3 regions of the Streptomyces sp. PL-29 genome follow, and region 2 is predicted to be linked to each of the others. Evidence: riboswitches for the same ligand, from Rfam matches in the RefSeq annotation. Region 2 holds a riboswitch; each other region holds the start of a gene.
The links. A riboswitch is a leader RNA that binds a small molecule or an ion and turns the genes downstream of it on or off. The one in region 2 is predicted to bind cyclic di-AMP.

Region 1: it holds a riboswitch for cyclic di-AMP, as region 2 does, so the genes downstream of both, R4Z63_RS24700 (M23 family metallopeptidase) here and R4Z63_RS27560 (M23 family metallopeptidase) in region 2, are expected to answer to the same signal.
Region 3: it holds a riboswitch for cyclic di-AMP, as region 2 does, so the genes downstream of both, R4Z63_RS12465 (transglycosylase family protein) here and R4Z63_RS27560 (M23 family metallopeptidase) in region 2, are expected to answer to the same signal.

What each region holds. Positions count from the first base shown of each region.
Region 1 covers NZ_CP136996.1:5,364,657-5,373,958, reverse strand. The annotation lists gene R4Z63_RS24730 (thymidine kinase) at 1-131, opposite strand, end outside; gene R4Z63_RS24725 (alkaline phosphatase family protein) at 193-1,395, opposite strand; gene R4Z63_RS24720 (DUF5998 family protein) at 1,395-1,994, opposite strand; gene R4Z63_RS24715 (bifunctional acetate--CoA ligase family protein/GNAT family N-acetyltransferase) at 2,062-4,851, opposite strand; gene R4Z63_RS24710 (HPr family phosphocarrier protein) at 5,037-5,318, shown strand; gene R4Z63_RS24705 (GntR family transcriptional regulator) at 5,556-6,233, opposite strand; gene R4Z63_RS24700 (M23 family metallopeptidase) at 6,442-7,242, opposite strand; cyclic di-AMP (ydaO/yuaA leader) riboswitch at 7,255-7,414, opposite strand; gene R4Z63_RS24695 (M16 family metallopeptidase) at 7,629-8,996, opposite strand; gene R4Z63_RS24690 (M16 family metallopeptidase) at 9,017-9,302, opposite strand, start outside.
Region 2 covers NZ_CP136996.1:6,012,758-6,022,059, forward strand. The annotation lists gene hpnH (adenosyl-hopene transferase HpnH) at 1-730, shown strand, start outside; gene R4Z63_RS27550 (aspartate aminotransferase family protein) at 727-2,133, shown strand; gene R4Z63_RS27555 (tyrosine-protein phosphatase) at 2,196-2,987, opposite strand; cyclic di-AMP (ydaO/yuaA leader) riboswitch at 3,303-3,479, shown strand; gene R4Z63_RS27560 (M23 family metallopeptidase) at 3,482-4,444, shown strand; gene R4Z63_RS27565 (SGNH/GDSL hydrolase family protein) at 4,608-5,393, shown strand; gene R4Z63_RS27570 (MBL fold metallo-hydrolase) at 5,535-6,728, shown strand; partial or broken gene R4Z63_RS27575 (transposase family protein) at 6,881-7,259, opposite strand; gene R4Z63_RS27580 (hypothetical protein) at 7,321-8,184, shown strand; gene R4Z63_RS27585 (hypothetical protein) at 8,500-8,622, shown strand; gene R4Z63_RS27590 (MFS transporter) at 8,659-9,302, opposite strand, start outside.
Region 3 covers NZ_CP136996.1:2,736,584-2,745,885, forward strand. The annotation lists gene R4Z63_RS12435 (class I SAM-dependent methyltransferase) at 1-545, opposite strand, end outside; gene R4Z63_RS12440 (NAD(P)/FAD-dependent oxidoreductase) at 692-2,077, opposite strand; gene R4Z63_RS12445 (Ppx/GppA phosphatase family protein) at 2,608-3,579, opposite strand; gene R4Z63_RS12450 (DUF501 domain-containing protein) at 3,576-4,121, opposite strand; gene R4Z63_RS12455 (FtsB family cell division protein) at 4,171-4,659, opposite strand; gene eno (phosphopyruvate hydratase) at 4,749-6,035, opposite strand; gene R4Z63_RS12465 (transglycosylase family protein) at 6,310-7,017, opposite strand; cyclic di-AMP (ydaO/yuaA leader) riboswitch at 7,021-7,191, opposite strand; gene R4Z63_RS12470 (LysM peptidoglycan-binding domain-containing protein) at 7,468-8,511, opposite strand; gene R4Z63_RS12475 (cytochrome P450 family protein) at 8,600-9,302, opposite strand, start outside.

The sequences.
Region 1 (9,302 bases), 650 kb from region 2:
TCGCCGGCACGGTCCTGGCGGGTGAAGATCACGCCCTGGAGGCCCCGGGCCGAGCGGTTGTGCGTGATCTGGAGCGCCAGAGTGCTCTTTCCGCAGTCCATCGTTCCGGAGAAGAACACCAGCTCGGGCATGGGAAGTACGGACCTTTCGGGTCGTGGGCGGATCGGGGGCGGCTCGGCGGGCGGGGACGGGTCAGGTGCGGATTTCGAGGAGCGGTACGAGCTGTTCCGCGGCAGTCATGGAGCCGTGCATTCCGGCGAGGGCCGACTCGTTGGGCTCGTTGCGGGAAGCGGTGATCGCGACGTCGGCATGGGCCGCCGCGACCACGTCGCCGATCCGGCCGAGGACACGCTCGTCGCACTCCCCCGGCGGACCGAACCAGCCCAGCTCCAGGGCCTCCTCGCGGCTCGCGACCCAGAAGCGGTCCCCGAGCACCTCGCGCCACACGGTCAGCACGTCGGCTTCCGCGCCCGGCACCGCGTACACGTGCCGGGCGCGGCCCTCGCCGCCGAGCAGGGCGACACCCGCGCCCAGTTCCCAGTCCTCGTCGAAGTCGATCCGGGCGTCCTCGTCGAAGGGGACGTCGACCATGCCGTGGTCGGCGGTCACGTACAGCGCGGTGCGCGGCGGCAGCTGCTCCGCGAGCCGCTGGACCAGCCGGTCCACGTACATCAGCTGCCCGCGCCAGGCGTCCGAGTCCACGCCGTGCCGGTGGCCGGCCCCGTCGAGCTCGCTGTAGTAGGTGTAGACGAGCGAGCGGTCACCGGCCGCGAGGCGTTCGGCGGCCACGTCCATCCGCTCCTCACCGGTCATCCGGCCCAGGAAGGTGCCGCCGCTGAGTGCCACCTTGGTCAGCGGGGTGGTCTGGAAGGCGGGCGAGGACACCTGGGCGGTCGCCACGCCCGCCCTGTCGGCCTCCTGGAAGACCGTCGGGTACGGCTGCCACGGCTTCGGCGGCGTCCACGGGTGCCAGCGGAGCTGGTTCATCAGCTCGCCGGTGGCCGGGTTGCGCACGGCGTAGCCGGGCAGGCCGTGGCGGGCCGGCGGCAGCCCGGTGCCGACGGAGGCCAGCGAGGTGGCGGTGGTCGCCGGGAATCCCGCGGTGATCGGGCGCCCGGTGCCGCCGCGCGAACTGCCGAGGAGGGAGGCGAGGTAGGGCGCCTCGTCCGCGTGGGCCTTGATCTGCTCCCAGCCCATGCCGTCGACGAGGAACACGCAGTTGCGGTCGGCCGGGGTCAGCTCGGCGATGGCGGGGGCGTAGCCGGGCACGCCCTGCCCGGCCACGAGCGTCGGCAGCAGGTCGGCGAGCGACCCGGCACCGTACTCCGGGACGGGTGCGCCGGCCAGGTCCAGCAGCTCCGGCTCGGTCCAGTCTTGCGGTGCGGAATACACCATCAGCGGGCGGAGGTGGCGGAGGTCGCCGCGGTCGCCTCGGAGAGGGCCTGCGCGAAGAGCAGGGTCTGGCGCACCGCCTCCGGTCCGTCGCCGGCCTCGCTGACCCGCAGGCTGAGGTCGTCGGCTGTGGAGTTGCCGGTGTAGCCGTGGTCGGAGTCGCAGTTGGGGTCGCCGCAGGCGGCCGGCTCCAGATCGATCCGCGAGACCGCGCCCCAGCCGATGGTCAGGACGACCTCACGGGGCAGGGTGCCGGGGGTGTAGGACTCCGGATTGGCGACGACGCGGCTCAGCACCACGGAGGAGATGCTGGAGAGTTTGACCGACTCGGTGGAGGTCGTCGCGTACGGGGACGGGGACCCTGCGTCGGCGGCCTGTTCGTCGGTGTGGCTGACGATGAAGCGGTTGCCGGTCAGGACCAGCACGGTGACGTGGCGGCGCACCTCGTTGGAGTCGAAGGTCGTCTCCTGGTGGACCAGGTACGACGCGATCGGCTCGCCGCCCACCGCGGCCTCCACCGCCTCGGCCACGAGGGCCGGGTAGTAGCCGCTGCGCTCGATCGCCGTGCGCAGCCCCTGGGTCGTCGTACCGGATTTCGCCATGGGGTCAATGGTAAGGCCCCCCGGGTGCCTTCCTGCCGCGCCGTACCCGCCCGGTGGCCGTACCCACTCAGTAGCTGGGGAGGGTCCGCGGCCCGAGATCACTCCGGACGGGCGGGTGGGCGACCTGGACGGTGGCGCTGAGGACGGAGACCCCCTCGACGGCGGCGACGACGGGCTCCAGGCTGACACCGATCACCTCGGGATGGTCGTCGACGAGCCGGGACAGCCGCAGGAGCACTTCCTCCAGGGCGGGGGTGTCGACCGGATCGCTGCCCCGCCAGCCCAGGAGGAGGGGTGCCGCCCGGATGGACCGGATCAGTCCGGCGGCGTCCCGGTCGGTGGCCGGGACCAGCCGGTGGGCGGTGTCGCCGAGCAGCTCGGAGGCCACCCCGGCGAGCCCGAAGGACAGGACGGCGCCCGCGGCCGGGTCGATCACGGACCGGACGACGGTGTCCACGCCCCGCGGCACCATGGCCTGGACCACGGGCCGGAGCTCGGCCGGCTTGCCCAGGGCGTCGGTGAGCTCCTCGTACGAACGCCTCAGCTCGGCCTCGCCCGTCAGGTCGAGCCGTACGCCGCCCAGGTCCGCGCGGTGGCGCAGGTGCGGGGCGGTGGTCTTGAGGGCGACCGGGTAGCCCAGGACGGCGGCCGCCCGGACGGCCGCGTCGGGACTGGGTGCGGGAAGGGTGGGCAGGACCTGGATGCCGTAGCGGGCGAGCAGCTCGCGGGCGTCCCCGTCGCTCAGGGTCAGTACGGCCCCGCCGTCGACGTCCGCGAGCAGGGCGGCGAGCTGGGTCGCGGCGCCGGCCTCGTCGATGTCCTCGTACTCGGGGACCTGGCCGGCGTCGGCGAGGGCCCGCCGCCACTGGCCGTAGCGCACGGCCTCCGCGACGGCCTTCACGGCGCGCTCGGCGGCGGGATAGCTGGGGATCCGCTCCGGGTCGGCGGTGGCGGGAGCGGTCGCCGCCAGGGCGGCCGGGGTCCAGGGGCTGTCCCCGGCGGAGCGGTCCGGCGACCCGGCGGCGGGTCCGCGGGGCGCGGACAGGGCCCGCACCAGCTCGGCCAGTTCCACGTGCACGACCGCCACGGGCTTGCCGGGAGCCCCGGCGACCGCCTCACGGAGCGCGTCGGCCAGGTCGTCGGCGAGGGCGTGCTCGCTGACCCACGGAATGGCGGTGACGACGACTGCGTCGCAGTCGTCGGAGGCGAGGGCGGCGGCCAGCGCGGTGCGGAAGTCCTCGGGGGAGGCGGCGGTCGTCAGGTCCAGGGGCGGCAGCGGCTTCAGGCCCTGGTTCAGGCAGGCGTCGTAGGTCAGGACCCCGAGCGACTCGGAGTTGCCGAGGATCGCGATCCGGGGGCCGGCGGGCAGCGGTTGCGAGGCCAGCAGCAGGCCCACGTCCACCAGCTCGGTGACCGTGTCGACCCGGATCACGCCGGCCTGCCGCAGCAGGGCGGAGACGGTGTCCTCCGACAGCCGGGTGCCGGGGACGACGTGCCCGGCGGGGGTGTGCCGGCCGCCCTTGGCGACGACCACCGGCTTGACGGCCGCCGTCCGGCGGGCGAGGCGGGTGAACTTCCTCGGGTTGCCGAGGGTTTCGAGGTACAGCAGGGCGACGTCGGTCGCTTCGTCCTCGTACCAGTACTGGAGGATGTCGTTGCCGGAGACGTCGGCCCGGTTCCCGGCGGAGACGAAGGAGGACAGGCCTTCGCCGCGCCGGAGCAGCGCCGAGAGCAGGGCGATCCCGATCGCCCCGGACTGCGTGAACAGACCGGTCCGGCCGCGCACCGGCATCGGTGCGGGGGTGAGCGAGGCGTTGAGCTCCACCTCCGGGGCGGTGTTGATCACCCCGTAGGCGTTGGGTCCGATGAGCCGCATCCCGTACGAGCGCACCTGCCGCAGCAACTCGCGCTGGCGGGCCAGTCCGGCCGGGCCGCTGTCCCCGTATCCGGCGGAGAGGACGACGAGCCCCTGCACGCCGTGTTCGCCGCAGGCCGCGACCGCGTCGGGGACCCGGTCGGCCGGGACCGCGATCACCGCGAGGTCGACGGGGGCGCCGATGGCCCCGACGGAGCGGTAGGCCCGCACCCCGTCGAGGAGGTCGCGCGTGACGGCCTCGTTGACGGCGTAGAGGTGTCCGTGGAAGCCGCTGTCGCGCAGGTTGCGCAGCGCGGCCGCGCCCACGCCCGCGCCGGACCGGCTGACTCCGACGACGGCCACCGAGCCGGGGGCCAGCAGACGCTGCACGGAGCGGGCCTCGGCGCGCTGTTCCCGGGCGCGCTGCACGGCGAGCGACTCGGCGGTGGGTTCGAGGTCGAGGGTGAGGTGGACGGAGCCGTCCTCGAAGCTGCGCCGCTGCTCGTAGCCGACGTCCGTGAACACCTTGATCATCTTGGTGTTGGCGGGCAGCACCTCGGCGGCGAACCTGCGGATGCCGCGCTCGCGGGCCACCGCGCCGATGTGTTCGAGGAGTGCGGAAGCGACCCCGCGGCCCTGGTGGGCGTCCTGCACAAGGAAGGCCACCTCCGCCTCGTCGGCGGGAGCGGAGGCGGGTCGGCCGTCGGCGCCGATGCGGTCGTAGCGGACGGTGGCGATGAACTCCTCGCCGACGGTCGCGGCGAGGCCCACCCGGTCCACGTAGTCGTGGTGGGTGAAGCGGTGCACGTCGCGGGCGGAGAGGCGGGGGTAGGGCGCGAAGAAGCGGTAGTACTTCGACTCCTCCGAGACCAGCTCGTAGAAGCTGACGAGCCGGCCGGCGTCCTCGGTGGTGATGGGCCTGATCCGGGCGGTGCCGCCGTCGCGGAGGACGACGTCGGCTTCCCAGTGGGCCGGGTAGGACAGGTCCGACTCTATGGTCATGCGCCTACCTTACGGCCGGACCGGGCCGGACAGCGCTCGCGCGGCGCAGGAGACAAGAAGTGACAAAACGGTGCAAGCTGGGGAGCGTCGGCGAGCGGCGGAATTCAGGCCGAAGGTCGGTCGGAGCATGCGGGATGCCGTGAGAGACTGGTCTAGACAACCGTAAGAACCTGAAGGGCATCACCATGGCAGAGCGCCGCGTCAACGTCGGTTGGGCCGAGGGCCTGCACGCTCGTCCCGCCTCGATCTTCGTCCGTGCGACGACCGCTTCCGGCGTCCCGGTGACCATCGCGAAGTCCGGCGGCGACCCCGTCAACGCCGCCTCCATGCTGGCGGTACTGGGCCTGGGCGCCCAGGGCGGCGAGGAGATCGTCCTCGCCTCCGAGGCCGAGGGCGCGGAAGCCGCACTGGACCGCCTCGCGAAGCTGGTCGCCGAGGGCCTCGAAGAGCTCCCCGAGACCGTCTGAGACCCTTCGGGTTCATCCCGCACCCCGCGTACGGCAAAGCCGCGGCCCCACGGGGTCGCGGCTTCGGCGTGGTGCGGCGCCCGGGCCGACGAGACCGGCCCCGGGGAAATTCCGCCCGACGAAAAGCGGCCGACCCGACCGCATCGCGCGGCATTCCGCCCGCTCCACATAATTCGGCCGGGCATATTGAATCGCGCACCGAATTCGCGTGATTCCGTCCTTTGTATACGGCTCTTGTTAATGCCGTAGGCTCGACATGTTTACGGCAGGTTGCGAAGTCCTCACCGCCGGGCGCTGCCGCAGCCGGTGCGCGGCGGCCGCCCGGTCGGCGTGGACCGCGGCCAGCGTCCGCGCCCGCTCGGCGTCCCCGCGGGCCACCGCGTCCACGATCGCGCCGTGCTCCGCCCAGGACTCCGCAGGCCGGGCGGGCGCCTCCACCACGAACATCCACGCCACCTTGTGCCGCATCTGCGTGAGAAGCGCGATCAATCCGGGGCTTCCGGAGGCCTGCGCCAGCGTCTCGTGGAACCAGCCACCCAGCGCCCGCAGGTCCTCGCCCTGGCCCCGCCTGGTTCGCTCCTGGCCGAGCCTGACCAGCCCCCGCAGCACCTTGAGGTGCGCGTCCGTGCGGCGCCGGGCGGCCCTGGCCGCGGCCAGCGGCTCCAGCAGCATCCGCAGCTCCAGCAGATCCGCCGCCTCCTGGGCGGTCGGTTCGGCCACGCAGGCCCCCGCGTGCCGCCGCGTGGTCACGAAGCCCTCGGACTCCAACGTCCGGAGGGCTTCGCGGACCGGGACGCGCGAGACCCCGTACCGGCGGGCCAGCACCTCCTCGGTCAGCCGACCGCCCGGTTCGAACACCCCGGAGACGATGTCGTCGCGAATTGCCGTGCATACCGCGTGCGCAGGAATACGCAAGACCGAACCTCCGTCTAATTCCGACCGCCAACCCCCGTGCGCGCAGCCGCGCACACAACGACTCTATTGCAGCACAGCAAAATTTCGAGAGCGGGCAGGAATCCGAAACATTGCGCCGAAGCACAAAAACACGAAGACCCCGGCTCGGGAGGCGGGGTCTTCGTGGAGCTGTGCTTCGTGCGCCGGGGCCGACGGGCGGCGCGGAGGGTCAGAGGCTGACGCCGTGCGAGCGCAGGTACGCGATCGGGTCGATGTCCGAGCCGTACTGCGAGCCGGTGCGGGCCTCGAAGTGCAGGTGCGGGCCGCTGGAGTTGCCGGTGGAGCCCGACAGGCCGATCTGCTGGCCCGGGGTGACCTGCTGGCCGACGGTGACGTTCAGCGAGGACATGTGGCCGTACTGCGTGTAGGTGCCGTCGTTGTGCTTGATCACGACGTTGTTGCCGTACGCGCCGCCCCAGCCTGCCTCGACGACCGTACCGAAGCCCACCGCGTGGACCGAGGTGCCGGACGCGGCGTGGAAGTCGATGCCGGTGTGGCTGCCGGAGGACCACATGCCGCCGCCCGCCCGGTACTGGGTGCTGACGTAGGAGTCGTCCAGCGGCGAGACGAAGGTGTTGAGGCGCTTGCGCTCCTCCTCGCGCGCGGCGCGCTCGGCGGCCTCGCGCTCGGCCTTCGCCTTGGCCTCGGCGAGGCGCTTGGCCTCGGCGGCCTGCTGCTTGGCGGCGGCCTCGGCCTGCTCCTGGGCGGCGGCGTGCTCGGCGGCGCGCTGCTGGGAGACGGCCTGGTCGGTGATGTCGCCCGCAAGGTCCTCGGCGACGAGGACGGCACCGAGCCCGTTCTCCGGTGCGGAGCTGCTGTGGTTGTCCGCGGCGAAGGCCGGGGCGGCGAGGGAGCCGACCACACCCGTGGTGGCGATCGCGGCGATACCGGCGTAGCCGGCGGTCTTCTTGCTCAGGCGGCTGGAACCACGGTGCTTGCCGGTACCAGCGGGACGACTGCCAAACGCCATGAAGGGTTTGATCCTTTCCTTCCTTCTCGCCTACCGGGTTAGCTGACGGGTTCGGAGCAGGAAGGTCTCCTACGGACTTCCTCTTGCGAGGGGGTCCGATTCACCCCAGGGACTGATGTGGGTCCCCGGCTCCCCAGGCTCGCGCCTGACGGGGACTCGGCGATCGCTGTCCGGTGCCGCGGGTGCGGCGGGCACAACTGACGGACAGCACGCCTGACGCTAGGCGGATCATCAGTCAATCGCCAAACAGACGCGCCTTTTTGTTGCGTACGCCACACCGCATACAAGCAACCTCACCACTAAACGGACAAAAGGGGTTCCGGCGGTTTCCGCCGGAACCCCTTGCCCGATGCGTCAGTTGCCCGTCATTCCGGGCGCCCGCGGCCTCAGTTGGTGACGACCGAGACCTCACCGATCCCGAGGGCCCGCACGGGCTCCTCGATCAGCGCGGCGTCACCCACCAGGATCGTGACCAGCCGGTCCGCCGGGAAGGCCTGCACGACGGCCGTGGTGGCCTCCACCGTGCCGGTTGCGGCCAACTGCGCGTACAGCTGCCCCTGGTAGTCGTCCGGGAGCTCCTGCTCGACCTGGTCGGCCAGGGTGCCGGCGACCGAGGCGGCCGTCTCGAACTTCAGCGGGGCCACGCCCACCAGGTTCTGCACGGCCACATCGCGTTCGGCGTCGGTCAGGCCGCCCTCCGCGAGGGTGCGCAGCACCTTCCAGAGGTCCTCCAGCGCCGGTCCGGTGTTGGGGGTGTCGACCGAGCCGCTGATGGCGAGCATGGAGGCCCCCTTGCCGTCGGCGGTGGAGCGCAGCACCTGGCCGAAGGCCCGCACGCCGTAGGTGTACCCCTTCTCCTCGCGCAGCACCTTGTCCAGACGGGAGGTGAGGGTGCCGCCGAGGCAGTACGTGCCCAGCACCTGGGCCGCCCAGACCCGGTCGTGGCGGTCCGGCCCGATGCGGCCGATCAGCAGCTGCGTCTGGACCGCGCCGGGCCGGTCGACGATGACCACGCGGCCGGTGTCGTCGGCGGTCACCGGCGGCACGGGGCGCGCCTCGGCGGTGTCCCCGGTCCAGGCGCCCAGGGTGTCGGCCAGCACGGCGTCGAGGTCGATGCCGGTCAGGTCGCCGACGACCACCGCGGTGGCGGTGGCGGGGCGTACATGGGCCTCGTAGAAGGCGCGCACGGCGGCGGAGTCGATCCGGGCGACCGTCTCCTCGGTGCCCTGGCGCGGCCGGGACATCCGCAGGGACGCCGGGAAGAGCTCCTTGGAGAGCTGCTTGGCGGCGCGGCGCTGCGGGTTGGCCAGCTCGTGCGGGATCTCGTCGAGCCTGTTGCGCACGAGCCGGTCGACCTCGGCGTCGGCGAACGCGGGGGCGCGCAGCGCCTCGGCGAGCAGACCCAGCGCCTTGGCCAGCCGGGAGGCCGGAACCTCCAGGGAGACCCGCAGGCCGGGGTGGTCGGCATGCGCGTCGAGCGTGGCCCCGCAGCGCTCCAGCTCGGCTGCGAACTCCTCGGCGGTGTGCTTGTCGGTGCCCTCCGACAGGGCCCGCGCCATGATCGTCGCCACGCCGTCCAGGCCCTCGGGCTCCGCGTCGAGGGGCGCGGCGAGGTTGATCTCGACCGCGACGACCTGCTGGCCCGGGCGGTGGCAGCGCAGCAGGGTCAGCCCGTTGGGCAGCGTCCCGCGCTCAGGGGCCGGGAAGGCCCACGGCTGCGGCTCGCCGGCCTGCGGGCGCGGGTGGAAGGTCATCGTGACGGCTGCGGTGTCGCTCACTGCTCCGCCCCCTCGTTCTCGTCGCTGTCGGCGTTCTCTTCGCCCTCGGCCCCGTCCACCGCGAGCGGCTCGTAGACGAGGACCGCGCGGTTGTCCGGGCGCAGCCGGGCCGCGGCCACGGCCTGCACCTCCTCGGCGGTGATGTCGAGGACCCGCTGGACGGCGGTGAGGGCCAGCTGCGGGTCTCCGAACAGCACCGCGTACCGGCACAGTTCGTCGGCGCGGCCGGCCACCGTGCTCAGCCGGTCCAGCCACTCGCGCTCCAGCTGCGCCTGGGCGCGC
Region 2 (9,302 bases):
GTACGTGTTCCTGTGCACCAACGCCCTGCTGCTGCGCAAGAAGATCGAGAATTTCACGCCCTCCCCGTACTTCGCCTTCGCGGTGCACATCGACGGTCTGCGCGAGCGCCACGACGAGTCGGTGGCCAAGGAAGGCGTCTTCGACGAGGCGGTCGAAGCCATCAAGGAAGCGAAGAGGCGCGGATTCCGGGTGACCACGAACTCCACCTTCTTCAACACCGACACCCCGCAGACGATCATCGAGGTGCTCAACTTCCTCAATGACGACCTGCAGGTGGACGAAATGATGATCTCGCCCGCCTACGCCTACGAAAAGGCGCCGGACCAGGAACACTTCCTGGGCGTCGACCAGACCCGAGAACTCTTCAGGAAGGCCTTCGCAGGCGGCAACCGGCGGCGCTGGCGGCTCAACCACTCGCCGCTCTTCCTGGACTTCCTGGAAGGAAAGGCCGATTTCCCCTGCACGGCCTGGGCCATTCCGAATTACTCCCTCTTCGGCTGGCAGCGCCCCTGCTACCTGATGAGCGACGGTTACGTGCCGACCTATCGGGAGCTCGTCGAGGAGACCGACTGGAACAAGTACGGACGCGGAAAGGACCCGCGCTGCGCGAACTGCATGGCGCACTGCGGTTACGAGCCCACCGCCGTCCTCGCCACCATGGGCTCCCTCAAGGAATCCCTGCGGGCCGCCCGGGAGACGGTCGGAGGCAACCGGGACAGGTCGGCATGAGTCCGGCGGAAGGGGGCCGGGGCGGGGGATTCGACCTCGGCGCCCTGCTGGCTGCGCGCGGGGCGGAACGGTACGAGCTGCACGCCCGCCACCTCAACCACCAACTGCCCCGAATGCTCCGCACCATCGGCTTCGACAAGGTCTACGAGCGGGCCGAGGGCGCCCACTTCTGGGACGCGGAAGGCCACGACTACCTCGACATGCTGGCCGGCTTCGGAGTGATGGGCCTGGGCCGCCACCACCCCGTCGTCCGGCGGGCGCTGCACGACGTGCTGGACGCCCAGCTCGCCGACCTCACCCGCTTCGACTGCCAGCCGCTGCCCGGGCTGCTGGCTGAGAAGCTCCTCTCGTACAGCCCCCACCTGGACCGGGTCTTCTTCGGCAACAGCGGCACCGAGGCCGTGGAGACGGCCCTGAAGTTCGCCCGGTACGCCACCGGGCGTCCCAGGGTCCTTTACTGCGACCATGCCTTCCACGGGCTGACCACCGGCTCGCTCTCGGTGAACGGTGAGGGTGGATTCCGGGACGGCTTCGCACCGCTGCTGCCCGACACCAGGGTCGCGCTGGGCGACCTGGCCGCCCTGGAGCGGGAGCTGAAGCGGGGTGACGTCGCCGCCTTCGTCGTGGAGCCGATCCAGGGCAAGGGCGTCCATGCCGCCCCGCCCGGATTCCTGCTCGCCGCGCAGGAGCTGCTGCACCGGCGGGGAGCGCTCCTGATCGCGGACGAGGTGCAGACCGGACTGGGGCGTACCGGGGATTTCTACGCGTACCAGCACGAGCCCGGTGTGGAGCCCGACCTGGTCTGCGTGGCCAAGGCGCTGTCGGGCGGCTACGTGCCGGTCGGCGCGACCCTGGGCAAGGACTGGATCTTCAAGAAGGTCTACTCGTCCATGGACCGGGTGCTCGTGCACTCCGCCAGCTTCGGCTCCAACGCGCAGGCCATGGCGGCCGGGCTGGCGGTGCTGTCCGTGATGGAGGACGAGCAGCTCGTGGCCCGCGCCCGCACGACCGGCGACCTGCTGCGCGGGCGGCTCGCGTCCCTGGTGGGCGAGTACGAGCTGCTGCACGAGGTGCGGGGCCGCGGCCTGATGATCGGCATCGAGTTCGGGCGGCCCTCCTCGCTGGGGCTGCGCAGCCGCTGGGCGATGCTCCAGGCGGCCCGCAAGGGCCTCTTCGCACAGATGGTCGTGGTACCGCTGCTGCAGAAGCACCGCATCCTCACCCAGGTCTCCGGGGACCATCTGGAGGTGATCAAGCTGATTCCGCCACTGGTCCTGGACGAGCGGGACGTCGACCGCTTCGTCGGCGCCTTCCGCGAGCTCATGGACGAGGCGCACGGCGGGTCGGGCCTGATGTGGGACTTCGGCAGGACGCTGGTGAAGCAGGCCGTCGCGGCGCGCTGACGGCCCGCCTCCCTCCGGTGCGGGCCACGCCGCTCCCCCCGGGGCCGGCTCCGGCCGGCGGGTCAGACCAGGAGCCGGTCCCGCAGCCTGTCGAGGGTCTCGGGCGTCAGCCCGAGGCCCTCCGCCAGGTAGCGGTCCACCCCGCCCCAGATCTCGTCGATCGTGTCGAACGCGGCCATCAGGTACTCAGCGCGGGCGTCGAAGAGCGGCGCGAGCAGTTCCATCACCTCGGGCGAGCGGGCCTCGGCCGACTCCGCGCTGCGGCGCACCCGGTAGCGGCGGTGCGGGGCGTTGGACTCCAGGTAGTCCGCCACGATCGCCTCGCGCTCGACGCCGAGCGCGAGCAGGGTGACGGCGACGGAGAGGCCGGCCCGGTCCTTGCCGGCGGCGCAGTGCAGGAGGGCGGGGACGCTGTCCTCGGCGATGGCGTGCACGACCCGGCTGTGCTCGGCGGTACGGGTCCGGATGATCCCGCGGTAGGAGTTCGCCATCCGCGCCGCCGCCCTGCCGCCGCCCAGGACCGAGCGGAGCTGGTCGAGGTCGCCATCGCGGACCAGCCGCCAGAACTCCCGGCCGTCCGCCGGGTCCGAGAGCGGGATGTTGACGTTCCGTACGCCGGGCAGCTCGACGTCCGGCCCCTCCAGGGCGTGGTCGGCGCCGTTGCGGAAGTCGAAGATGGTGTGGAGGCCGAGCGAGGCGAGGAACGCTGCATCGGTTTCGGTGGCATGCGCGAGATGTCCGCTTCGAAACAGTCGTCCCGCCTTAACCCTTCGTCCATCAGAAGTCGGCAATCCGCCTACATCGCGGAAATTGCGCACTCCGGTCAGCTCCGGCTCCTGTATCTGCTGGGTCACGGGAACTCCTCCGTCTTCTGCTGGGGCGACTGTCCGAATTAAGCTATTTGGCGCCAACTTGCCGTATCCGGAGGCGAGATCGGGCACCGCCCCGTGAGGCAGATCATACGGTGACCGTGAGTGCCTGATCGTCCGGGCCGAATGGCCCGATGGGCGCGGCTGTTGGGGGAGCGGAATGGACGGAGGGTGACCGGAATTCCGGCAGTCCCTCATGCCTGTGAATCCGTCAGGGAATTCACGGCTTGTTCGGTGTGCCCACAAGGGATTACCTTCGCGATCGATCCGGGTGGATCGCCGAATCCTGCCGCCGCCCGGAAACCGCAACCGAACGATTTCGCGCGGCAGGAGCGGGGGAACCAGGTAGGCCGCCGTGCCGGAGATCTTTTCTCCGGTGCGGCTCGGGGTTAAGCGGTTCATGTCCCGCACATGAACCGCCGGGCATCTCCAGTCCGAACCCGACAGCTCACCTCGCAGGCGCCGGAGAGGAATGCGCCATGCCTGCAAAGGGTAAGCACCGCCGTCCCAAGTCCCTTCCCATGGCCCGCGGATTCGCGGTCGCAGGCACCGGTGGCGCGGCCCTCGCCCTGCCGCTGATCGGTGCGGCCGGCGCCCACGCGGCCGGCGCCCCGACGGTGGTCCCCGCCGTGGCACCGCAGGCCCCCGCCGCCGTCCGGGTCGCCGCGCCGACCGCCGTCCAGGCCGCCACCCCGACCGTCTACACCGTCGTCCCGGGCGACTGCCTCTCCATGATCGCCGCCGAGCACCACCTGCCCGGCGGCTGGGAGCGGCTGTACGAGCAGAACCGCGAGGCGGTCGGCAGCGACCCGTCGCTGATCCACCCCGGCCTGAAGCTGACCCTCGGCGGCCGCGGCGAGGCCTCCCGGGCCGGCGCCGTACCCGCCCCGCGCAGTGCCCCCGGGGCCACCGTGAAGACGGCCCCCACGACCGGGTCGAAGCCGGCCGCGCAGGCTGCCGTCCCGCAGGCCCGGCAGGAATCCGCCCCCGAGGCCCCCGCCGCCCCCGTCGAGGCGCCCGCCGTGCAGCCGGCCGCCTCCGGCTTCGTGGCCCCGGTCGGCGGTGGCGTCTCCACCCAGTACAAGGTCGCGGGCGCCATGTGGTCCTCCGGCTACCACACCGGTGTCGACTTCATCGCCCCCATGGGCACCACGGTCAAGGCGGTCGGCGCGGGCACCGTGGTGTCCGCCGGCTGGAGCGGCGCGTACGGCAACGAGGTCGTCATCCGGCACGCGGACGGCAAGTACTCCCAGTACGCCCACCTGTCCCAGCTCTCGGTCTCTTCCGGGCAGAGCGTCACCGCCGGCCAGGCCATCGGCCTCTCCGGCTCCACCGGCAACTCGACCGGCCCCCACCTGCACTTCGAGATCCGTACCAGCCCCTCCTACGGATCGGACATGGACCCGATCGCCTACCTCCGCTCGAAGGGCGCCAGCCTCTGACGGCATCCTCCGGCGGAGCCCGGACACGCGTGGGGCCGGGACCCGAGGGGGGTCCCGGCCCCACGCGTACTTATTCCTTATCCCCCGCGTGGTACAGATCACGGCCCGTCAACCCCTCATTACGTTGGCGTAGGTTGGTTACGGGAGTGAAGGATGGGTTCTCGTGGCAGCGACGACGACGAAACTCAGGACCATCGGCTCGTACGCGGCGATCGGGGACAGCTTCACAGAGGGCGTGGGGGACCCGGGGCCCGGGGACTCCTTCCTCGGCTGGGCGGACCGGCTCGCCGTACTCCTGGCCGATCAGCGCGAAGAGCACGACTTCCGGTATGCGAATCTCGCGGTGCGCGGGAAGCTCCTCGACCAGATCGTGGCCGACCAGGTGCCGAGGGCCAAGGCCCTCGCGCCGGACCTGGTCACCTTCTGCGCGGGCGGCAACGACATCATCCGACCCGGCAGCGACCCGGACGACGTGGCGGAACGCTTCGAGGCGGCCGTGGCCGACCTCACCGGAGCCGTCGGCCACGTCATGATCACCACCGGCTTCGACACCCGCGGTGTGCCCGTCCTCAAGCACATCCGCGGCAAGGTCGCGACGTACAGCGCCCACGTGCGCGCGATCGCCGACCGCTACGACTGCCCGGTGCTCGACCTCTGGTCGCTGAAGTCGGTACAGGACCGGCGCGCCTGGGACGCGGACCGGCTGCACCTCTCACCCGAGGGCCACACCCGTGTCGCACTGCGCGCCGCACAGGTGCTCGGCCTGGAGGTGCCGGCCGACCCCGACCAGCCGTGGCCGCAGCTGCGCCCGCGCGGCTCGGTGGACGTGACCCGCGACAACATCCAGTGGGCCCGCGAGTACCTGGTGCCCTGGATCGGCCGTCGACTGCGCGGCGAGTCCTCCGGTGACCACGTCGAGGCGAAGCGCCCGGACCTGCTGCCGCTGTAGCCGCTGCGGACGCGGGCGAGGCGGGAGGACGGGACGACGCAGGAAGGGTCGGGAGGGGCGGGCGGAATCCTTCGGGGCCGGTGTGCGTTGGGATGGGCGTAGCGATACGACCGCACCGACCGCACCCTCCCTGGAGGCGCTTTGACCGGCTCCCGTCCCCTCCGTCCTCGGCTGCGCGCCCTGCGGCCCGAAGCCTTCGGCGCGGACCCGTCCGGCGCCAGGCTGGAGCGGATCCGCCGCTCACCGAACTTCGCCGACGGCGTCTTCCAGAACCCGGTCGGGGCCCGGAACAGGCCCTCCGGGTCGATGACGGAGTTCGCGAAGATCTACTTCCACCGTGAGCAGCGGCTCGGGCGCAGCCCCGCCGGGGTCGTCCCCGTGCACCCCACCACCCTCGCGGACCTGGCGAAACCGTCCGCGACCGGTTTGCGACTGACCTGGATGGGTCACTCCAGTGTGCTCGCGGAGATCGACGGGCACCGGGTGCTCTTCGACCCGGTGTGGGGCGAGCGCTGCTCACCCTTCCCCTTCGCCGGTCCCAAGCGGCTTCACCCGGTGCCGCTCCCGCTGGCCGCGCTCGGCGAGGTCGACGTCGTGGTCATCTCGCACGACCACTACGACCACCTCGATCTGCCGACGATCAAGGCGCTGGCCGGTACGGACACGCTCTTCGCGGTGCCGCTCGGCGTCGGTGCCCACCTGGAGCGCTGGGGCGTGTCGCCCGACAGGCTGCGCGAGCTCGACTGGAACGAGACCACCAGGATCGGCGGGCTGTCGCTCACGGCGACCCCCGCCCGGCACTTCTGCGGCCGCGGTCTGCGCAACCAGCAGCACACCCTGTGGGCCTCCTGGGTGGTCGCGGGCGACGAGCACCGGATCTACCACAGCGGCGACACCGGATACTTCCCCGGCTTCGCGGAGATCGGTTCCGCACACGGCCCCTTCGACGCCACGATGATCCAGATCGGGGCCTACTCGGAGTACTGGCCCGACATCCACATGACGCCCGAGGAAGGCATGCGGGCCCACCTCGACCTCCAGGGCGGCACCCCCCACGGCACGATGCTGCCGATCCACTGGGGCACGTTCAACCTCGCTCTCCATGCCTGGGCGGAGCCGGGGGAGTGGACGGTCGACGCCGCCGAAGAGGGCGGCCAGTTGGTGGCGCTCCCGCGTCCCGGCGAGCCTTTCGAGCCTGCCGGACCGCTGCCCGTGGATCCCTGGTGGCGTCCGATCTCTCGTCCGATCGCTCACTCATGGCGTCGCCCCAAGCCGGTGGATCTTCCTTCGAGCGACGCCCGTTCCGGAGACCTGAACCTTGCCGGCGAGCGGTGAGCCGGAAACGGAGCCGGCATAGCGGGTTGCCCCGCGTCGTCGTCGTACGCACGCGCATCGTGCATACGGCGGTGGGCGGGCCGGCCCTCGGCGATCATCCCGATCCCGGTGCGTGAGCCGTTCCGGTGGGTTATCAACCTGTTCCCCGATGACGCGCCACGTGCCAGGTGCGGGACGGCGACGGCCTGGACGAGTGCGGTGATGCGGGTGGTCGAGCATCGGATCTTGCGGAGGAGTCGCCAGCCTTGAGGGTGGCCATGGCCTGCTCGACGAGTGCGCGGATCTTCGCGCGCGGTTGACAGCCTTCTGACCGGTGGAAGGGGTTTCCCAGCGGTCCCAGTAGGGGGTGCGGACCGTTCCACCGGCACCCCGATAGACCTGGTCCGCCCGGCAGGTGACGCCGACCTCGGCAAGGGCGTCGACGATGCCGTGTTCGCGGGCCGCGCGGACATCGTGGACGGCGCCGGGCAGGGCCGGCGAGGCCCACGGCAGCCGGCCGAAGGGGTCGGCGAGGACCTGCACGCTCATCCCGAAACCCGGCAATCGCCGCCCTGCCGCGCTCCTCTGAGCGCGCGACCCTACGATGAAGCACATGCCAACCACCTCACCCATACCTGTTCTCCGCAACTCCCTCGGAGCCACGCTCCGTTACGAGGACGGGGCACTCGTCCTGCGTCGCCCCGACGAGGAGGTGCGGATCCCGCTCCCGGCCGTCGCACGTATCCGCGCCGAAGGGCGCACGCTCGCCGTCGAACTCACCGCACGCGCAGGGGCGGCGCCCGCCGTGCACGCGCTGGCCGACGTGAGCGAGGCCGCCGCGGCGCTCTTTGCCGACGCGGTCACCGCGAACCTGCCCGAACGCGCGGCCGGGGCCGAACCGGTCGACGGCTCGGCGCTGGTCGTCGTGCGGGTCCTGACCGAGACGCCGGACGAGGAACGAAGACGCAGAGGCCGTCGCAGGACGCGGATCGGGCTGGTCTCGGTCGGGTCCGTCTTCTTCGCCCTCGCGCTCGCCGTCGGCATCCACGGCCAGTGGATCGTCGCGCTCCTGACCCTGCTCGTCGGGCCGGTCGGCGCGGCGAGCCTGGCCTACGCGCGGATGGGTGTGGAGGACCTCTACCTCCAGTGGTACCTGCCGCGCGACGGCATCACGGTCCAGGCCCGACAGGTCGGACACTCGCGCATCATGGGCGGCGGATTCGGCACGTACGTCTACACGGACCTGCACGGGGAGAACCGGACCCTGCACCATCGCGGCGGCGGTCCGACCGTCGAGGCCGCCTACCATCCGGACAAGCCGCACATCGTGCGGGTCCCGGAGTCCCGCGGCGAGAAGGCCGGCTCCGTGGCCGTGACCATGTTCCTCGTCCTCTTCGGCCTCGTGGTCGAGTCCGCAAATGCCTACCTGCTCTACGAAGCCTTCGTCAACGGATACCCGGGTTACGGCCCGACCTGACCGCACCCGGCCACCGCCTCCGGGGAGAGCGAGACCTGCCCTGGCCACGCGGCTGCGGCGTGCGAGAACCTCCACACTGAGCATGGGTCGGCTCGTGGCGGGAACCCGAACGGTTCGGATGGCGGCTACGGCGACGCATCGCCGTAGCCGCACACGGTCCATGCCTCTCCATCGCCCTCTGATCATCCTGCCTGGCCACGCCACGACCAGTGGGCCAGAGCTCCGTAACGGGCAGCGAATGTGCACCACTTGGGGAGAAAACCTGGGCCACTGCGGTCCTCCTCCTCATCGCCGGTGGCGGCGTCGAAGGAGTGGGTGTCCGGCCCGCTCGTCTTCCGCGATGCGGCGTACCGGCAGATCAGCGGATTCTCCTTCGTCGGCCGCCCAGCCCTGAACGCGGTCTCGCGCGGCGGCATAAGGACCTGGTCCTGGCGCTGACCTGCCATTCCAGGGAGAAGCCGGCTCCTGGGCCGCTCACGGGGCGACCCCGTTCCCCTCCTCGGCCGGCTCCGGGACCGTCGGGAGGTCCTGCCCGGCGCGGAGTGGGCCCGTCAGGAGGAGCAGGGCGCACAGCGCGTTGCCGCCGTAGAGGAGCCACAGGGCGTCGCGTTCGCCGAGGAGGGCGCCGAGGGAGCCGCCGAGGAGGCTGCCGACGGGAATCGTTCCGTACATCACGAAGCGGATGGTGGAGCCGACCCGACCCAGCATGTCCGGTGGGCAGTAAGCCTGCCGGAAGCTCACGATGATGACGTTCCCGGCGACCACCCCGGTCATCAGGCAGAACTCCCCGACCAGGAAGGCCAGCAGCCCCACCCCGTCCGTGGTGAGCGGGATCAGCAGCCCGAACGGGCCTCCGCAGAACGCGCACAACAGGACCGCCCGGGCCGTCCCGAACCGGCGGGCCAGGCGCGGCGAGACCACCGAGCCCAGGACCCCGCCCAGCCCGGCCAGCGCGATCAGGACACCGATCAGCGCGCCCGGCACACCCACCGTCCGGCTCAGGAACAGGATCGACAGGGACTGCGCCCCGGCCAGGAACAGGTTCATCGCCGCGTCGCACAGCAGGATCGTCCGCAGGAACGGATCCCGGGCGAGAAAGGCCACGCCCGCGCGGATCT
Region 3 (9,302 bases), 3.3 Mb from region 2:
AAGGCGTTGCCGACGTCGTAGTGGTGGCTGATGGCTTGCCGGTCGCGGCGCCTGGTGTGCCGGGGGCCGCCGCGCCGGGCCGCCTCCTCCGCGGGCGGCGCGGGCGCCGGCCAGGGCCTGGCCAGGGCGACGAGGTCCCGCACGGCGCTCCGCGCCTCGGCGTCGCCCAGCAGCGCCGCGGTGGCCGCCGCGGTGTCCGCGGCGGCGGAGACCCTCCGGGGCAGGCGCGGGCGCAGCGCGCCCGGGCGGGAGGCGGGCGGGGCGGCGGGCTCCCGGTCCCGCTGCCAGAGCACGCCCCCCACCCGGTCCAACAGCTCGAACAGGTCGCCTTCGACGGTCAGGTCGCCGGCCACCCAGGCCCGGGCCAGGCCCAGCTCCCCGGGCTTCCACAGGATCCGGCGCAGGGCGCGGCGGCCCCGGACGACGAGCACGGGACCGTCGGGCGGCCCGGCCTCGGTTCCGTCCCACGCGCGGATGCGCACGGGCAGGGGGCCGCCCAGCAGGGTCTCGGCAAGAGCGGCCAGCCGCGGAGCGGCGTCGGTCATGGCGCACCTCCACAAAGTTCCGACCCATCCGTCTACCCCTCCACGGCCCCGGGTACGCCGAAGGGGCCGCCCGCACCACGGATGGCGGGCGGCCCCTTCGGGGTCGTACATGCGGCCGGCTCAGCGGCCGGGCTCCCGGCGCAGGGTCAGGAGGCCTTGGCCTTCTCGGCCGGGGCAGCGGCGGCGGCCGGGGCCGGCGCCGGCTTGGCGGCCTCGTAGAACTCCTCGCGCGGGGTCTCCAGCGCGCCGAGGGAGACGACCTCGCGCTTGAGGAACATGCCGAGGGTCCAGTCGGCGAAGACGCGGATCTTGCGGTTCCAGGTCGGCATGGCCATGCCGTGGTAGCCACGGTGCATGTACCAGGCGAGCCGGCCCTTGAGCTTGATCTTCATCTTGCCCATGACGATCATCGCCACGCCCTTGTGGAGGCCGAGGCCCGCCACAGCACCCTTGTTGGAGTGCGCGTACTCGGCCTGCGGGAAGCCCCGCATGCCCGAGACCACGTTGTCGCCGAGGACCTTGGCCTGGCGCAGCGCGTGCTGGGCGTTCGGCGGGCACCAGGCGTTCTCGACGCCGGCCTTGCGGGCGGCGACGTCCGGGACCTGGGCGTTGTCGCCCGCGGCCCAGATGTAGTCGGTGCCCTGGACCTGGAGGGTCGGGGCGGTGTCGACGTGGCCGCGCGGGCCCAGCGGCAGGCCGAAGCGGGCCAGCGCCGGGTTGGGCTTGACGCCGGCGGTCCACACGATGGTGTTGGAGTCGACCTCAAGGCCGTTCTTCAGCACCACGTGGCCGTCCACGCAGGAGTCCATGGAGGTGTTGAGGTAGATCTCGATGCCGCGGGACTCAAGGTGCTCGCGGCCCCAGGTGCCGAGCTTGGGCCCGACCTCGGGGAGGATCTTGTCGGCCGCGTCGACCAGGATGAAGCGCATGTCCTCGCGCTTGATCGTGGAGTAGTACTTCGCGGCGTCGCGGGCCATGTCCTCGACCTCGCCGATCGTCTCGGCCCCGGCGAAGCCGCCGCCGACGAAGACGAAGGTGAGGGCCTTGCGGCGGACGTTCTCGTCCGTCGTGGACTCGGCCTTGTCGAGCTGCTCCAGCACGTGGTTGCGCAGGCCGATGCCCTCCTCGACGCCCTTCATGCCGATGCCCTGCTCTGCGAGACCGGGGATCGGGAAGGTGCGGGAGACGGCGCCGAGGGCGATCACCAGGTAGTCGAAGGGCAGCTCGTACGCCTCGCCGACCAGCGGCGTGACGACGGCGACCTTGCGGTCCTGGTCGATGGTGGTGACCCGGCCGGTGAGGACCTCAGCCTTGGGCAGCACGCGTCGCAGCGGGACGACGACGTGCCGCGGCGAGATGCTGCCTGCGGCCACTTCGGGGAGGAAGGGCTGGTAGGTCATGTACGAGCGCGGGTCGACGACCGTGACGGTCGCCTCGCCGTAGCGCATCTTCTTCATGATGCGCTTGGCTGCGTACAGGCCTACGTACCCACCTCCTACAACGAGGATCCTGGGACGCTCCGTGGTGCTCATGAGAACGAGTATCCAGCACCCATTGGGGTGTTGCTCGTGAGCCCCTTCACAAGGACCGAGAGGGCCTCTGCTACACTCCGCCGCCCACGTGACGGACGTCATGACGCGCAACGGGAACCAAGAGGTGTCGGGAGTCGTTGTTCACCCGTCCTGAACTGGCCTCCGAGGCTTTGACCGGAGTAGACCACCGGGTTTCGTCCTTATCTCCGACACGGAACCCGCCGCCTCCGCCGATCACACGAACGCGCGACAAAAGGGACCCCGAGGCCTCCGGAAGGCCCCGAAGGGCCCTTCCGGTGACCCAGTCGCACCCTTTTCCTTGTGAAGAACTTCACGAACTTTTTTCCGATCATGGCCCTCGACACCCCTCACACCCTGGTTCGAAGGTCGTTTGGCCGATGGACCAGATGATTCCTCCGGTCATCGCGGGCCAGGCCATGGCTCGTTGCGGTAGCCCGCCCGGACGACCCGGAACGACCGTGACGCCCCGGCCGGTCGACCGGAGCGCCACGATTCAGGGGTTCGGCAGGTCAGGACAGCCGCTCGGCCGCCTCGGCCTCTTCCGCGGTCTTGATCGCGATCCCGTCGAGGATGTCGTGCTCGGAGACCACGACCTCCGAGGCGCCGGTGCGCTCCATGACGGCCAGCAGGACCAGCGCGCCCGCGCCGATCACGTCGACCCGGCCCGGGTGCATCACGGGAATCGCCGCGCGCTCGTCGTGGGTGGCGGTCAGCATCCGCTCGGTGATCTCGCGGACCTGCTCGTAGGAGAGCCGGGCGTGGTGGATCTCCGACGACCGGTACTCGGGCAGCCCGAGCGCGATGCCGGCGATGGTGGTCACCGAGCCCGCCAGGCCCACCAGGGTGCGCGCCTCGGCCAGCGGAACGGTTTCGGCCGCCAGGTCCAGCGCGGCCTCGATGTCGGCACGGACGGCGGCGACCTGCTTCTCGGTCGGCGGGTCGGTGACGACCCCGTCCACCACCAGGTGGCGCTCGGTCATCCGGACGCAGCCCACGTCCACGGAGCGGGCGGCCCGGACGTGGTCGTCGCCGACCACGAACTCGGTCGAGCCGCCGCCGATGTCGACCACCAGGAACGGCCGCTCCAGGTGCTCGTGCGCGGTCAGCTCCCGGGTGGCGCCGGTGAAGGAGAACTCCGCCTCCTCGTCGCCGGAGATCACCTCGGGCTCGACGCCCAGGATCTCCACGACACCGCGCACGAACTCGTCCCGGTTCTCCGCGTCACGGGAGGCGGAGGTCGCCACGAAGCGCACCCGCTCCGCCCCGAACTCCTTGATGACCGCCGCGTACTCGCGGCACGCGGCGAAGGTGCGCTCCAGCGCCTCCGGGGCCAGCCGCCCGGTCTTGTCGACGCCCTGGCCGAGCCGGACGATGATCATCCGTCGGTCGAGCTCGACCAGCTCACCCGTGGCGGGGTCGCAGTCCGCGACGAGCAGCCTGATGGAGTTCGTACCGCAGTCGATGCCCGCGACACGGGTCACTGGGACTCCTCCTCCTTCTTCTTCTCCCCGCACGGGGTGACGCAGGCGCCCTTGGCCCACCACTCGGGCAGCATCGCGAGGGCCTCGTCGCCGAAGGGGTTCACACCGGGGCCGGCGGCCAGCGAGTGCCCGACAAGCACGTGCAGGCACTTGACCCGGTCCGGCATGCCGCCGGCGCTCGGGAAGCCCTGGAGCACCTCGATGGCGTCGCGGCGCCGGATGTAGTCCTCATGCGCGGCCCGGTAGGCGGCGGCGAGCTCCGGGTCCTCGGCGAGGCGCGCCTGCATCTCCTTCATCACGCCGTTGGCCTCCAGCGTGCCGATGGCGGAGGCCGCGCGCGGGCACGTCAGGTAGTACAGCGTCGGGAAGGGGGTGCCGTCGGGCAGCCGCGGGGCGGTCTCCACCACGTCGGGCTGCCCGCAGGGGCAGCGGTGCGCGATGGCGCGCAACCCGCGCGGCGGGCGGCCGAGCTGCTGCTCGAACGCCTCGATGTCCGCGTCGGTCGGCTCGGTCCGGTCGGTCTGGGGCGGGGGCGTCTGCATGCCTGGAGGGAGTCTCTTCGTTCTCGTCGGATGGGTGCTGCGGTACTCACTAGTCGCCCGGGCGGTCGGCCTTGTCGACGCCGTCCCAGACGTTCGAGTACCAGGGGCGGTCGGAGCCGGCCTGGCCGGTCCGGTGCTGCTCCGGGGGCCGGGCCCCGGGGTCGGCCATGATGTAGCCGACCTCCCCCGGACGCAGGAAGTGCAGGTGCCTGCGCGCCTGCTGCTCCGCGTAGGCGTCGTCCTGCCAGCGGGCCTTCTCATCGCGGAGCCGCTCCAGGCGGTCCCGCGCGGCCGCGGCGGCCCGCTGCTGCTCCGCGATCTCCGAACGCTGGGAGACGTACTGGCGCATCGGATACGCGAGGGCGACGACCAGGGTACAGAGCACGAGCACCAGGAGGGCGGCCCTGCCCGTGAGACGGCTGCGGCGCACCTGCCGGCGCGACTGCGAGCGGTAGACGTGGGCCGCGGTCCGCTCGCCGAGCTGCCTCAGCCGCGTCGCCGTGGAGAAGGTGGAGAACCGATCCCGGTTCCCGGCCATGGGTCCGCCTCCCCTTTGTACGCACTACGCAATACGTCCCCGCACACGGTACGGGACCGAGTGCGGGGACGTACGGAGGCAGAGCGTGATTAGCCCTTGAAGCGCGGGAAGGCGCTGCGGCCCGCGTACACCGCGGCGTCGTCGAGGATCTCCTCGATGCGCAGCAGCTGGTTGTACTTGGCGACGCGGTCCGAGCGGGCCGGGGCGCCGGTCTTGATCTGACCGCAGTTCACGGCGACGGCGAGGTCGGCGATGGTGACGTCCTCGGTCTCGCCGGAACGGTGCGACATCATGCACTTGAAGCCGTTGCGCTGGGCCATCTCGACGGCGTCGAGGGTCTCGGTCAGCGAACCGATCTGGTTCACCTTCACGAGCAGGGCGTTCGCGGAGCCCTCCTCGATGCCGCGGGCCAGGCGCTCCGGGTTGGTGACGAAGAGGTCGTCGCCGACGATCTGGACCTTGGCGCCCAGGCGGTCGGTGATGGTCTTCCATCCGGCCCAGTCGTCCTCGAACAGCGGGTCCTCGATGGAGACCAGCGGGTACGCCTCGACGAGCTCGGCGTAGTAGTCGGTCATCTCGGCAGCCGAGCGGGACTGGCCCTCGAACTCGTACTTGCCGTCCTTGTAGAACTCGGACGCGGCGACGTCGAGGGCGAGCGCGATGTCCTTGCCCGGGGTGTAGCCGGCCTGCTTGATGGCCTCGATGATGAGGTCGAGCGCGGCGCGGTTGGACTCCAGGTTCGGGGCGAAGCCGCCCTCGTCGCCCAGACCGGTGGAGAGGCCCTTGGTGTGCAGGACCTTCTTGAGGGTGTGATAGACCTCGGCACCCCAGCGCAGCGCCTCGGAGAAGGACTCCGCACCGATCGGCGCGATCATGAACTCCTGGATGTCGACGTTGGAGTCGGCGTGCGACCCACCGTTGAGGATGTTCATCATCGGAACGGGCAGCAGGTGCGCGTTCGGACCGCCGAGGTAGCGGAACAGCGGGAGGTCCGAGGCCTCGGACGCGGCGTGCGCGACGGCGAGCGAGACGCCGAGGATGGCGTTGGCGCCGAGCGAGCCCTTGTTGTCGGTGGCGTCCAGGTCGAACATCGCCTGGTCGATCAGGCGCTGCTCGGTGGCGTCGTAGCCGACGAGCTCCGGGCCGATCTGCTCGATGACGGCGAGGACGGCCTTCTCGACACCCTTGCCCATGTAACGGTTGGGGTCACCGTCACGGAGCTCGATGGCCTCGAATGCACCGGTGGAGGCGCCGGACGGAACGGCAGCACGGCCGGTGCTGCCGTCGTCGAGGCCCACCTCGACCTCGACCGTGGGGTTGCCTCGGGAGTCCAGGATTTCCCGGGCTACGACGACGTCGATGGACGGCACGAGCATCTCCTTCTGGGATGTGACGCTGGGTGTGCGGTGGCGTGTCAGGCCGTGGGATGGCCTTGCCGCCTAGAGCCTAACCGGCTTCCGGGGTTCGACCGGCCGACCGCCCGACCCCTGGGACGAAAAAGGGACCGAATACCCGCCTTCCGGGACATACAACCCTTGATCATCAGCCGACGGGACCGCACACACCGCCGCCCGGCGCGTGGGGGGAAGGGGCGCCGGGCGGTGGGAATTCTGTGCGTTGCGTACGCGTGTGCGGCTCTTGCCGCGACGTTCAGCTGAGCTTCAGCTTCTGGCCCGGGAAGATCAGGTCGGCGTCCGAGACGATGTCCTTGTTCAGCTCGAAGAGCTGCTGCCAGCCGCCCTTGACGCCGTTGGCCTCGGCGATGGTGCCCAGCGTGTCGCCCGGCTTGACCTCGTAGGAGCCGTTGCCGGTCTTCGGCGCGACCGGAGCCGCGGCGCGCTCGGAGCGGGTGGTCGGGACCTCGGCGCGCTTGGTGTCCTTCTTCGGCGCGGCCTTGGTCTCGGTCTTCTTCGTCTCGGTCTTCTTCGGCTGGGCCTTCGGCTTGGTGGAGGCCGGGGCCTCGGTGGAGCCGCCACCGGTGTAGGAGGAGTTCGACAGGCCCTTGCCACAGTGCGGCCAGGCGCCCTTGCCCTGCTTCTTGAGGACCTTCTCGGCGACGGCTATCTGCTGCGCCTTGGAGGCCTTGTTGGCCTGCGGGGCGTACGACTTGCCCCCGAAAGCGGCCCAGGTGGAGGACGAGAACTGCAGCCCGCCGTAGTAGCCGTTGCCGGTGTTGATGGACCAGTTGCCACCGGACTCGCACTGCGCGACCTTGTCCCACTCGGACGCGGTGGCGGCGCTGGCGGCCCCCGCGGTCATCAGCGGGGCGGCGACGGCCACACCGGCGACACCGGCGAGCGTGACGATGCGAGCGGCCTTGGAGCCGCGACGGTGCTTGCCCTTGCCGGAAAGCAGCATGAGGTTTCTCCTCACCGACGCCTGCGAGGTGAGCTGTCGGGTTCGAGCCTGTGAGTGCCCGGCGGTGCGACCTTGCGCCCCGCTTAACCCCAAGCCGCTCGCCGGCCGTCTCTCAACGGCCGCTCGCGGCACCTACCTTGGTTCCCCCGCTCCTGCCTTCGGCGCTTGACGCGACGACTGTTCCCCCCGTCCGCCGGCAGGATTCGGCGATGCGGTCGAAGGAGCCCGCGGTGGCGGGCGAATCAGAAGGTAGACATGTCCCTCCCCGATGCTCAACCAGGAGCATCGGGGAGAAACGGCCCCTACTTGCGCTCCCCGCAGGGGCGTTTGCGCAGGTGAGGACGGGGTTTGCGGAACCCCCGGGGCGGGACACGCCAGTTGACCGGAAGAGACACATGTCTCACTTGCAGAAAACAGACAATCAGGCCTTACCGGGCGAACCAACTGTCCTTATTGGGCGGTTAGATCCAGGTTCTGCCCAGGCTTGATCAGGTTGGCATCATTGCCGATGACCTGCTCGTTGGCCGCATAAAGACCGCTCCAGCCGCCCTTCACTCCCTTGGCATCCGCGATGGCCGCCAGGCTGTCGCCCTCCTGCACCGTATAGACGGGGGCCGACGCGGCATCAGACGGCACACCCTCCTCGGGAGACGGCGCACCGCGGTGCTTGCCGTTGCCCTCGGCGGGAGTGGCACCCGGGGCGGCCGGGGTCGCCGGGGTCGCGGGGTTCGCCGGGTCGGCCGGGGACGGCCCCGGGGAGACCGGCGGGGTCGTGGGTGCCGTCGGGTCCGCGGGAAGGGTCGGGGCCGTCGGGTCGCCGGGAGTCGCCGGCGGGGCCGTCGGGTCGGCCGGGACGTCCGGGGTGCCCGGGGTGCCCGGGTCGGCCGGAGGCGTCGTCGGGACGTCGGGCGCGGGCATGACGGGCAGTCCGACGGACGGCGCGTCGGGTATCAGGAAGGGGGAACCCGAGGGGCTGGGGGTCTCCGCGGTCGAGAGCCCGAAGTCCGTGGCGGGCTTGCCGCCCGTGGTGGAGGGAACGGTGTCGTCGGGGCGCGACGGCGCGGGACCCACCGCGCCGGTGCTACCGGGCAGACCGGGATCGACGACGGCCGCCGGACCCTGCTGGTCCAGTCCGGCCGAGGCGGCGCACAGCGGCCAGGCCTGCGGACCCTGGGCGGCCAGTACGCGCTCGGCCACGGCTATCTGCTGGGAGCGGCTCGCGAGGTCGGCCCGCTCGGCGAAGTCCAGGCCGCCGGCATCCTGCCACTGCTGCTGGGTGAACTGGAGCCCGCCGTACGCGCCACTGCCGAAGTTGGCGCTCCACGTGCCGCCGCTCTCGCACTCGGCCACCTTGTCCCATGTGGCGGTGTCTGCGGCGGTCGCGCTCGTGGCGGCCAGCAGCGGCATGGCGAGCGCGGAGCCGGTGACACCGGCCGTGACGACCAGCGCGGGGACCTGGCGGGGGCGTCTGTGACGGCCGTTCCCGGAGAGCATGAGGGATCACCTTTCGCATAACAGCGGGGTAACGGCAGAACCTAGCGGCCTCCGAACGATTGTCACAAGTTCAAGCCGAATCTGACTTTTAATCAGATGTCGCGCAAGTGTTTTGAGTCGTGAAGCGAACGGGAAGGGTACGCAGCCCTCGCATGATCAACCCCCCGCGCCAGCGCAGGTCTTGGGGTGGAACTGCAAGTTCCAGATCGGGCAGGCGCGTCAGCAGGGTGGCGAGGGCGGTCTGCCCCTCCAGGCGGGCAAGTGGCGCACCCAGGCAGTAGTGGATGCCGTGGCCGTAGCCGAGGTGCTGGTTGTCGGTCCGGGAGAGGTCGAGGGTGTCCGGATCGACGAATCGCCCGGGGTCCCGGTCAGCCGCCGCCAGGACGACCAGGACCGGATCGCCGGTCTCGATCCGCTCGCCGCCCAGGGTGAGCGGCTGCGTGGCGAACCGCCACGTCGCCAGCTCCACGGGGCCGTCATAGCGCAGGAGTTCCTCGACCCCCGTGGCCAGCAGCCCGCGCTCGCCGGCGGCCAGGGATGCCTGCAGGCGCTCGCGCTGGACGGGGTTCATGAAGAGGGAGTGGATGCCGTTGCCGATGAGGTTCACGGTCGTCTCGAAGCCGGCGAAGAGCAGGATGAAGGCCATCGCCGTGGCCTCGCCCTCCGTGAGGTGGTCGCCGTGATCGCTCGCCCGGATCAGGTCGGAGATCAGGTCATCACCCAGATCGTCCCTTTTGCGATGGATGAGCTCGCCGAGATAGGTCCGCATCTGCTTCACCGACCGGGCCACA